Regions from separate parts of the Diaphorobacter sp. JS3051 genome, predicted to be linked through region 1. Evidence: riboswitches for the same ligand, from Rfam matches in the RefSeq annotation. Region 1 holds a riboswitch; the other holds the start of a gene.

Region 1 (3,400 bases):
TGCACAGCTGGATGCTTGTGCGTGGCGTAGTTGTCGGCGATCAGATGCAGCGTCTTGTCCTTGGGCGTCTCCCGATTGATTTGACGCAGGAACTTCAGCCACTCGATGTGGGTGTGGCGCTGCTGGCACTGGCCGATGACCTGACCGTTGAGCACGTTGAGCGCAGCGAACAAGGTGGTTGTGCCGTTGCGCTTGTAGTCGTGCGTCATGGTGGCCGCGCGCCCCTTCTTGAGCGGCAGCCCGGGCTGCGTTCGGTCCAGCGCCTGCACCTGGCTCTTTTCGTCGCAGCACAGCACCAGCGCATGCTCGGGCGGCGACATGTAAAGCCCCACGATGTCTTCGAGCTTTTGCACGAACTGCGGATCGCGCGAGACCTTGAAGCCGCGCACGATGTGAGGCTTGAGACCGTGGGCCTGCCAATGGCGCATCACGGTGCTGGCGCTGACGCCCAACTCAGCGGCCATCGTGCGCGTGCTCCAGTGCGTGGCCGCCTCGGGCTTGGTCTGTGTGGTTAGCTTCACAAGCTTGGCCACATCCACCTTCACCGGCGGTGCGCCGCGCGGCAAGTCGCGCTCGATACCTTGCAGCCCCAATTGCAGGTAGCGTTCACGCCAGCGCGCCACCTGCACGCGCCCAATGCCAAGCTGCTCGGCAATATCCTTGTTTTGCAGCCCCTGCGCGGCCAGCAGCACGATCTGGGCGCGCTGGGCCAATCTGACGCTGGTGCGCTTGGAGCGCGCCAGCCGGCTCAGCTCGCTTTCCTCTTCATCCGTCAACACAATCGTCGGGGCAACTCGCAATTTTTCACTCCAATGCAAACCGTAGTAGAGCATTGGAGCGTGGTTGCTCAATTAAGTTTCATTAAGAATCAAACACTACACTAGCTACGCGGCCGCGCTGCAAGCCACCAGTGCCGAGCTGGGTGTGATCATCCCGCCGTCCATCCCCATGATCCTGTACGGTGTGGCGGCCGAGGTGTCGATTGGCGAGCTGTTCATTGCCGGCTTCGGCCCCGGCATCCTGATCAGCGGTGCGCTGATGCTGTTCGTCTGGGTGTATTGCAAGTACAAGGGCTGGGGCAAGCATGACGGCGACGGGCGCATGCCCTTCGGCCGCGCGCTGATGCAGGCGGGCTGGGCACTGCTGATGCCAGTCATCATCCTGGGCGGCATCTACGGCGGCGTGTTCACGCCCACCGAGGCCTCTGCCGTGGCCGTGTTCTACGCGCTGGTGGTGGGCATGCTGATCTACCGCGAGATCCGCGTCGCGGACCTGTTCGCCATCCTGCGCAAGTCGGCCATCTCGTCGGCGGTGATCATGTTCATCATTGCCAATGCGGGCCTGTTTGCCTTCCTCATCACGCGCGCTGGCGTGCCGGACGCCATCGGCCGCTGGCTGCAGGAGGTGCTGCAGTCGCCCGCGCTGTTCCTGCTGGGCGTGAATGCCGCGCTGTTCGTGATCGGCATGTTCATCGAGACCAGCGCCGCCATCATCGTGCTGGCGCCGATCCTGGCGCCGGTGGCCCAGCACTTCGGCGTGGACCCGGTGCACTTCGGGCTGATCATGGTGGTGAACCTGGCGCTCGGCATGATCACGCCACCCTTCGGCGTGAACCTGTTCGCGGCGTGCACGGTGGCGCGCATCTCTCTGGATCGCATCGTCGCCCACCTGCTGCCGTTCGTGGGCGTGGTCCTGCTGTGCCTCCTGGTCATCACCTACGTGCCATCGCTTTCATTGGCCCTGCGTGATCTCGTGTACGCAAAATAGATAGAATCCGTCCCGTCAGGAGAGAGTCCGCGCCCCTCAGGGCCGGGCCGCCGAAGGCGCAGGCAGCAGCCGAACGCTCAGGCAAAAGGACTGGCGACACGCCCGCAGGGATGCGGGTGTTTCCCTTGCTGGAGAGAGGCCGCAGCAGCATGCGGCCCACCGAAGGAGCAAGCCCCGTGACATGCCATGCAGGCGGGGTGAATCTCTCAGGTAAAGCGGACAGCGGGGCAAATCGGCGATCGAGAGATCGCTCCACCATTTGCCTTCGCCCATTGCCATGTCCGCCATGTCCGACCTGCTCACCACTCCCCTCAACGCCCTGCACATCGAACTGGGCGCCCGCATGGTGCCCTTCGCCGGCTACTCCATGCCCGTGCAATACCCCATGGGCCTGATGGCCGAGCACCACCACACGCGCACGGCGGCCGGCCTGTTTGACGTGTCGCACATGGGGCAGCTCAAGCTGGTCGGCCCTGACGCCGCTGCCGCGTTCGAGACGCTGATGCCCGTGGACGTGGTCGACCTGCCCGTGGGCAAGCAGCGCTACGGCCTGCTCCTCAATGACGAGGGCGGCATCATCGACGACCTCATGTTCTTCCGCATGGCGCAGGACGAGCTCTTCGTGATCGTCAACGGCGCCTGCAAGGTGGGCGACATTGCCCACATCCAGGCGCGCATCGGCCAACGCTGCCAGGTGATTCCCATGCCCGACCAGGCCCTGCTCGCGCTGCAGGGCCCACAGGCGGCTGCGGTGCTCGCGCGTCTGGCACCAGGCGTGGACAAACTGGTGTTCATGACCGGCGGGCATTTCGACATCGCCGGGGCGCAGTGCTTCGTGACGCGCAGCGGCTACACCGGCGAGGACGGCTTCGAGATCTCGGTGCCCGCCACGCAGGCCGAGGCCCTGGCGCGCACGCTGCTGGCCCAGCCCGAGGTCAAGCCCATCGGCCTGGGCGCACGCAACTCGCTGCGTTTGGAAGCCGGCTTGTGCCTGTATGGCAACGACATCGACACCACCACCACCCCGCCCGAAGCCGGCCTGAACTGGGCCATCCAGAAGGTGCGCCGTACAGGCGGCGCGCGCGCTGGCGGTTTTCCCGGTGCCGACAAGGTGCTGGCCCAGATCGACAGCCCGGCCACCCTCACGCGCAAGCGCGTGGCCCTGGTGGCGCTGGAGCGCGTGCCCGTGCGTGAGCACACCGAGTTGCAAAACGAGTCGGGCGAGCGCATCGGCGAAGTCACCAGCGGCCTGCTGGCCCCCACTGCCGACAAGCCCATCGCCCTGGCCTACGTAATGCCCGCCCATGCCGCCCCCGGCACCCGTGTGAACGCCATGGTGCGCGGCAAGGCCGTGCCCATGGAAGTGGCTGCCACGCCCTTTGTTCCCACACGCTACTACCGCGGCTGAATTCACCACGGCGAACTGCCACCGCGCCCAGGTCAGCCCGGCTACAGTGCGGGCTGACCACTCTCAAACCTTTTCCTTCCACTTCTTCTTCCCGGAGCCCCCCATGAGCATTCAGTTTTCCAAAGACCATGAATGGATCAACGCAGCCGACCCGGCCGCGGCCGTCGTCGGCATCACCGTCCACGCGCAGGATGCGTTGGGCGATGTGGTGTTCGTGGACCTGCC
Region 2 (3,400 bases), 1.4 Mb from region 1:
CGAGCCCGCGCTGGACGTGCTGCTGGACACGCTGGGCGTGACGCTGCAGGGCGACGCCCAGGCCGCCCTGCGCGCCGTGCGCGCCACGCTGGCAGGGCTGGAGGACGCAGACGCACCGCAGCGCCAGCGCACGGGCCACTTTGGCGCCGACACGCGCGTGCGCCACATCGTCGGGCTGGACGCGACGCGCAGCGGCGTGGCGCTGGGTGACCATGTCGAGGTGGGCATGCGCCTGGCCTTCTGCCAGCGCAACGTCGGCGCGGCCCGTGCCGACCTGATGCGCATCTGCGCCGAGATCCGTGAGGAGCTATCGCCCCAACTCGAAGAGGCGCAGGCGCTGCCCGCCGCAGGCAGCGCGCCGCATGCCGAGCCGACGGGCGGCCGGCGCATTTGCGGTGCGCTGTATGTGAGTTGCTCGGGCCGCGGCGGGCCGCACTTCGGTGGGCCCAGCGCCGAGCTGCAGATCGTGCGCCATGCGCTGGGCGACGTGCCCCTGGCGGGCTTCTTCGCCGGCGGCGAAATCGCCGCGCACCGGCTCTATGGCTACACGGGCGTGCTGACGGTGTTCGTCGCGCCGGACGGGGCTTTATAAGCCTTTTTGGCCTCTAGCGCCCGTCCATCAAGCGCAAGCAGCTATGCAATGCATAGCGCCGTGGCGCTTGCTCAAACGCCGATGACGGCGGGGCGGGGCGCCGCAGCAGGGCGCGGCAGGCCGCAGAACGCGAAGTCCAGCTCCGGCTCCAGCCCGCTCACGATGCGCGCGATGGACTTGCCCGAGCCGCAGGCGTGGGTCCAGCCCAGCGTGCCGTGGCCGGTGTTCAGGAACAGGTTGCCGTAGCGCGTCTTGCCGATCAGCGGCACGTTGCTCGGCGTGGCGGGGCGCAGGCCGCTCCAGAACTGCGCCTGGCTCGCATCGCCCGCGCCGGGAAAGAGCTGCTCCACGCGCCGCACGATGGCTTCGCAGCGCACGGCGTTCAGTGCGCGCTCGTAGCCGTTGAGCTCGGCCGTCCCCGCGATGCGCAGCCGGTCGCCCTGCGCGCTGGTGTAGCGCGAGAAGACCAGCTTGTACTCGTCGTCCGTCAGGCTCACCTGGTAGGCGGCGGCCGTGTCGCGCACCGGCAGCGTCACCGAATAGCCCTTGGCCGGGTAGATCGGCAGGCGCAGGCCCAGGGGCTGGGCCAGCAGCGGGCTGAATGCGCCCAACGCCAGCACGTAGGCGTCGCCGCGCACGCGCTCGTAGCCGCCGGCCTCGTTGGTGACCTCCACATGGTCGATGGCGCCGCCCGCCGGGTGCAGCGCGGTGATGTGGCACCCCAGGCGGAACTGCACGCCCGCGGCCTGGGCCACGCCGGCCAGCGCGCGCGTGAACAGGTGGGCGTCGCCGGACTCGTCCTCCGCCGTGTAGGTGGCGCCCGCCAGCTGCGGCCGGACGTGGGCCAGGGCCGGCTCGATGCGCACGGCCTCGTCGGCATCCACCACGCGGCGGTGGCAGCCCAGCGCACGCATCTGCTCGGCGGGCGCCAGCGCGGCGTCGAACTCCTGGGCGCTGGTGTAGAAGTGCAGGATGCCCTGCGTGCGCTGGTCGTACTGCAGGCCCGTGTCGGTGCGCAGTTGCTGCAGCGTGCTGCGGCTGTAGCTGCCCAGGCTCACGATCTGCTCGATGTTGTGGCGCGTGCGCACGGGCGTGCATTCGCGCAGGAATTGCAGGCCCCAAAGCCACTGGCGCATGTCCGCGCGCAGACGAAACAAGAGCGGCGCATCCTCTTTGCCCAGCCACTGCAGCACCTTGAGCGGCGCGCCGGGGTTGGCCCAGGGCTCGGCGTGGCTGACCGAGATCTGGCCGCCGTTGGCGAAGCTGGTTTCCGCACCGGGCACAGCCTGCCGGTCGATGACGGTGACCTCGTGGCCGAGTTGCTGGAGGAAGTACGCAGAGGTGGTGCCGACGACGCCGGCGCCCAGAACGATCACGCGCATGGTTTACAAGCCTTTTTCAAGGTTTGCGCAGGCAGGGCGCGCGCGAGCAGCTATTGAATGAATAGCGAACAGCGGGCGCGACATGGCCTGGCTGCCGCTCCCCCTGTCCTTGGTACCTGAGAGATTCATGCCGCGCGGGACCGTGCGCGGCACTTGCTCCTTCGGTGCGCCACGGCGGGCGTGGCGGCTCTCCAGACGGCTGTGTGGGTGTGCAGTACGGAACCTGAGCGTGTATGGGAGTTTGCGCCTTCGGTGAAACGGCACATGGCCGTTTGCTCTCCTGCGCCGGCCATCGTAGCGGCGCGGGCGCGGCGTCCCCAGCGGGCTAACCCTCAGACCATGAACACGCTCTCAGGGCGGGGCGCTGCGTGCATGCTCAGGGGTAGACCGCTTCGCCCAGGTTGAGCATGAGGCGGTTGGCCCAGGCGAACAGCGCGGCGGCGTGCACCGTGTCCAGGATTTCCAGGTTGCTCAGGCCCGCGGCGCGCAGCGGCGCGATGTGCTGCGGCCTGAACGCACCGGGCGCGCGCGTGAGCGCGGCGCTGGCCTGCGCCAGGGCGCGCTCGCGGGCGTTGGTGCCGGCGCTGTCGGGGTCGGTGAAGATCTGCGCGATCACGTCGTTGCGCTTGGCCAGCTGCTCGAAGCGCTGCGCATGCACCGACGCGCAGTACACGCAGCCGTTGATGCGCGAGACCACGGTGGTGGCCACCTCGCGCTCGGCGCGCGGCAGGCCGCCAGGCGCGTACATGATGGCGTTGAACGCCTCCGAGCGCTCGGCCAGCACGCGGGGCTGGTGCGCCAGCACGAGGTAAAAGTCCGACGTGCGTGCCTTGGGGTGGCTTGCGTCCAGCACGGCGTTCTGCTCGGCGCTGGCGGTGGCGGGGTCCACCACGGGCAGCCAGGCCTTCCAGTCCAGCGTCTCGCTGGTGTAGCCGGCCAGGCGCAGCGGCTCGCCGGGCGGGGGCAGGTTGGCAGGGTGCACGAAGGGCGCTTCTGGCGTGGCGGGTGCGACCGGCGCGGCCGCAGCGCCCGCGGGGCCGAGGGCGGCCAGCGCCGCCACGCCTGCCACCAACCGCGCCTGGTAGGCCACGAAGCCGATGAGCTGCGCGAGCAGCACCACGTCCGGCGTGGCGAGGCCCGCCTGGGGCAGGGCGAGCAGGACCGCGCGGTCGGCCGCGGCGGGCTGCGTGGCCAGCAGCTGCGTGAAATGCGTGATGGCTTGCCAGCGGGCATCCGCCGCGGGGGCGGGCAGGCCGGCCAGGCGCGCGCCGTAATGGTCGGCCAGCGTTGCCACGCCGCTGGCGGCCGCCACGGCCTGGGCCACGGACAGGCGCTCGGCCAGCGCCAGGCCCCCGGGCAGTGCGGGCGCGAGCAGCAGGTCTTCGCAGGCCTGGGTGGCGGTGATGGCCTTGGCGCGCTGTTGGCG

The links. A riboswitch is a leader RNA that binds a small molecule or an ion and turns the genes downstream of it on or off. The one in region 1 is predicted to bind glycine.
Region 2: linked by a shared signal. The riboswitch ahead of I3K84_RS14765 (D-amino acid dehydrogenase) and the one ahead of gcvT (glycine cleavage system aminomethyltransferase GcvT) in region 1 are both predicted to bind glycine.

Annotation. Positions count from the first base shown of each region.
Region 1 covers NZ_CP065406.1:170,701-174,100, reverse strand. The annotation lists gene I3K84_RS00895 (IS630 family transposase) at 1-833, opposite strand, end outside; partial or broken gene I3K84_RS00890 (TRAP transporter large permease) at 868-1,767, shown strand; glycine riboswitch at 1,774-1,866, shown strand; glycine riboswitch at 1,886-2,000, shown strand; gene gcvT (glycine cleavage system aminomethyltransferase GcvT) at 2,045-3,175, shown strand; gene gcvH (glycine cleavage system protein GcvH) at 3,279-3,400, shown strand, end outside.
Region 2 covers NZ_CP065406.1:3,094,246-3,097,645, forward strand. The annotation lists gene I3K84_RS14760 (FIST N-terminal domain-containing protein) at 1-592, shown strand, start outside; gene I3K84_RS14765 (D-amino acid dehydrogenase) at 664-1,974, opposite strand; glycine riboswitch at 2,068-2,179, opposite strand; gene I3K84_RS14770 (peroxidase-related enzyme) at 2,351-3,400, opposite strand, start outside.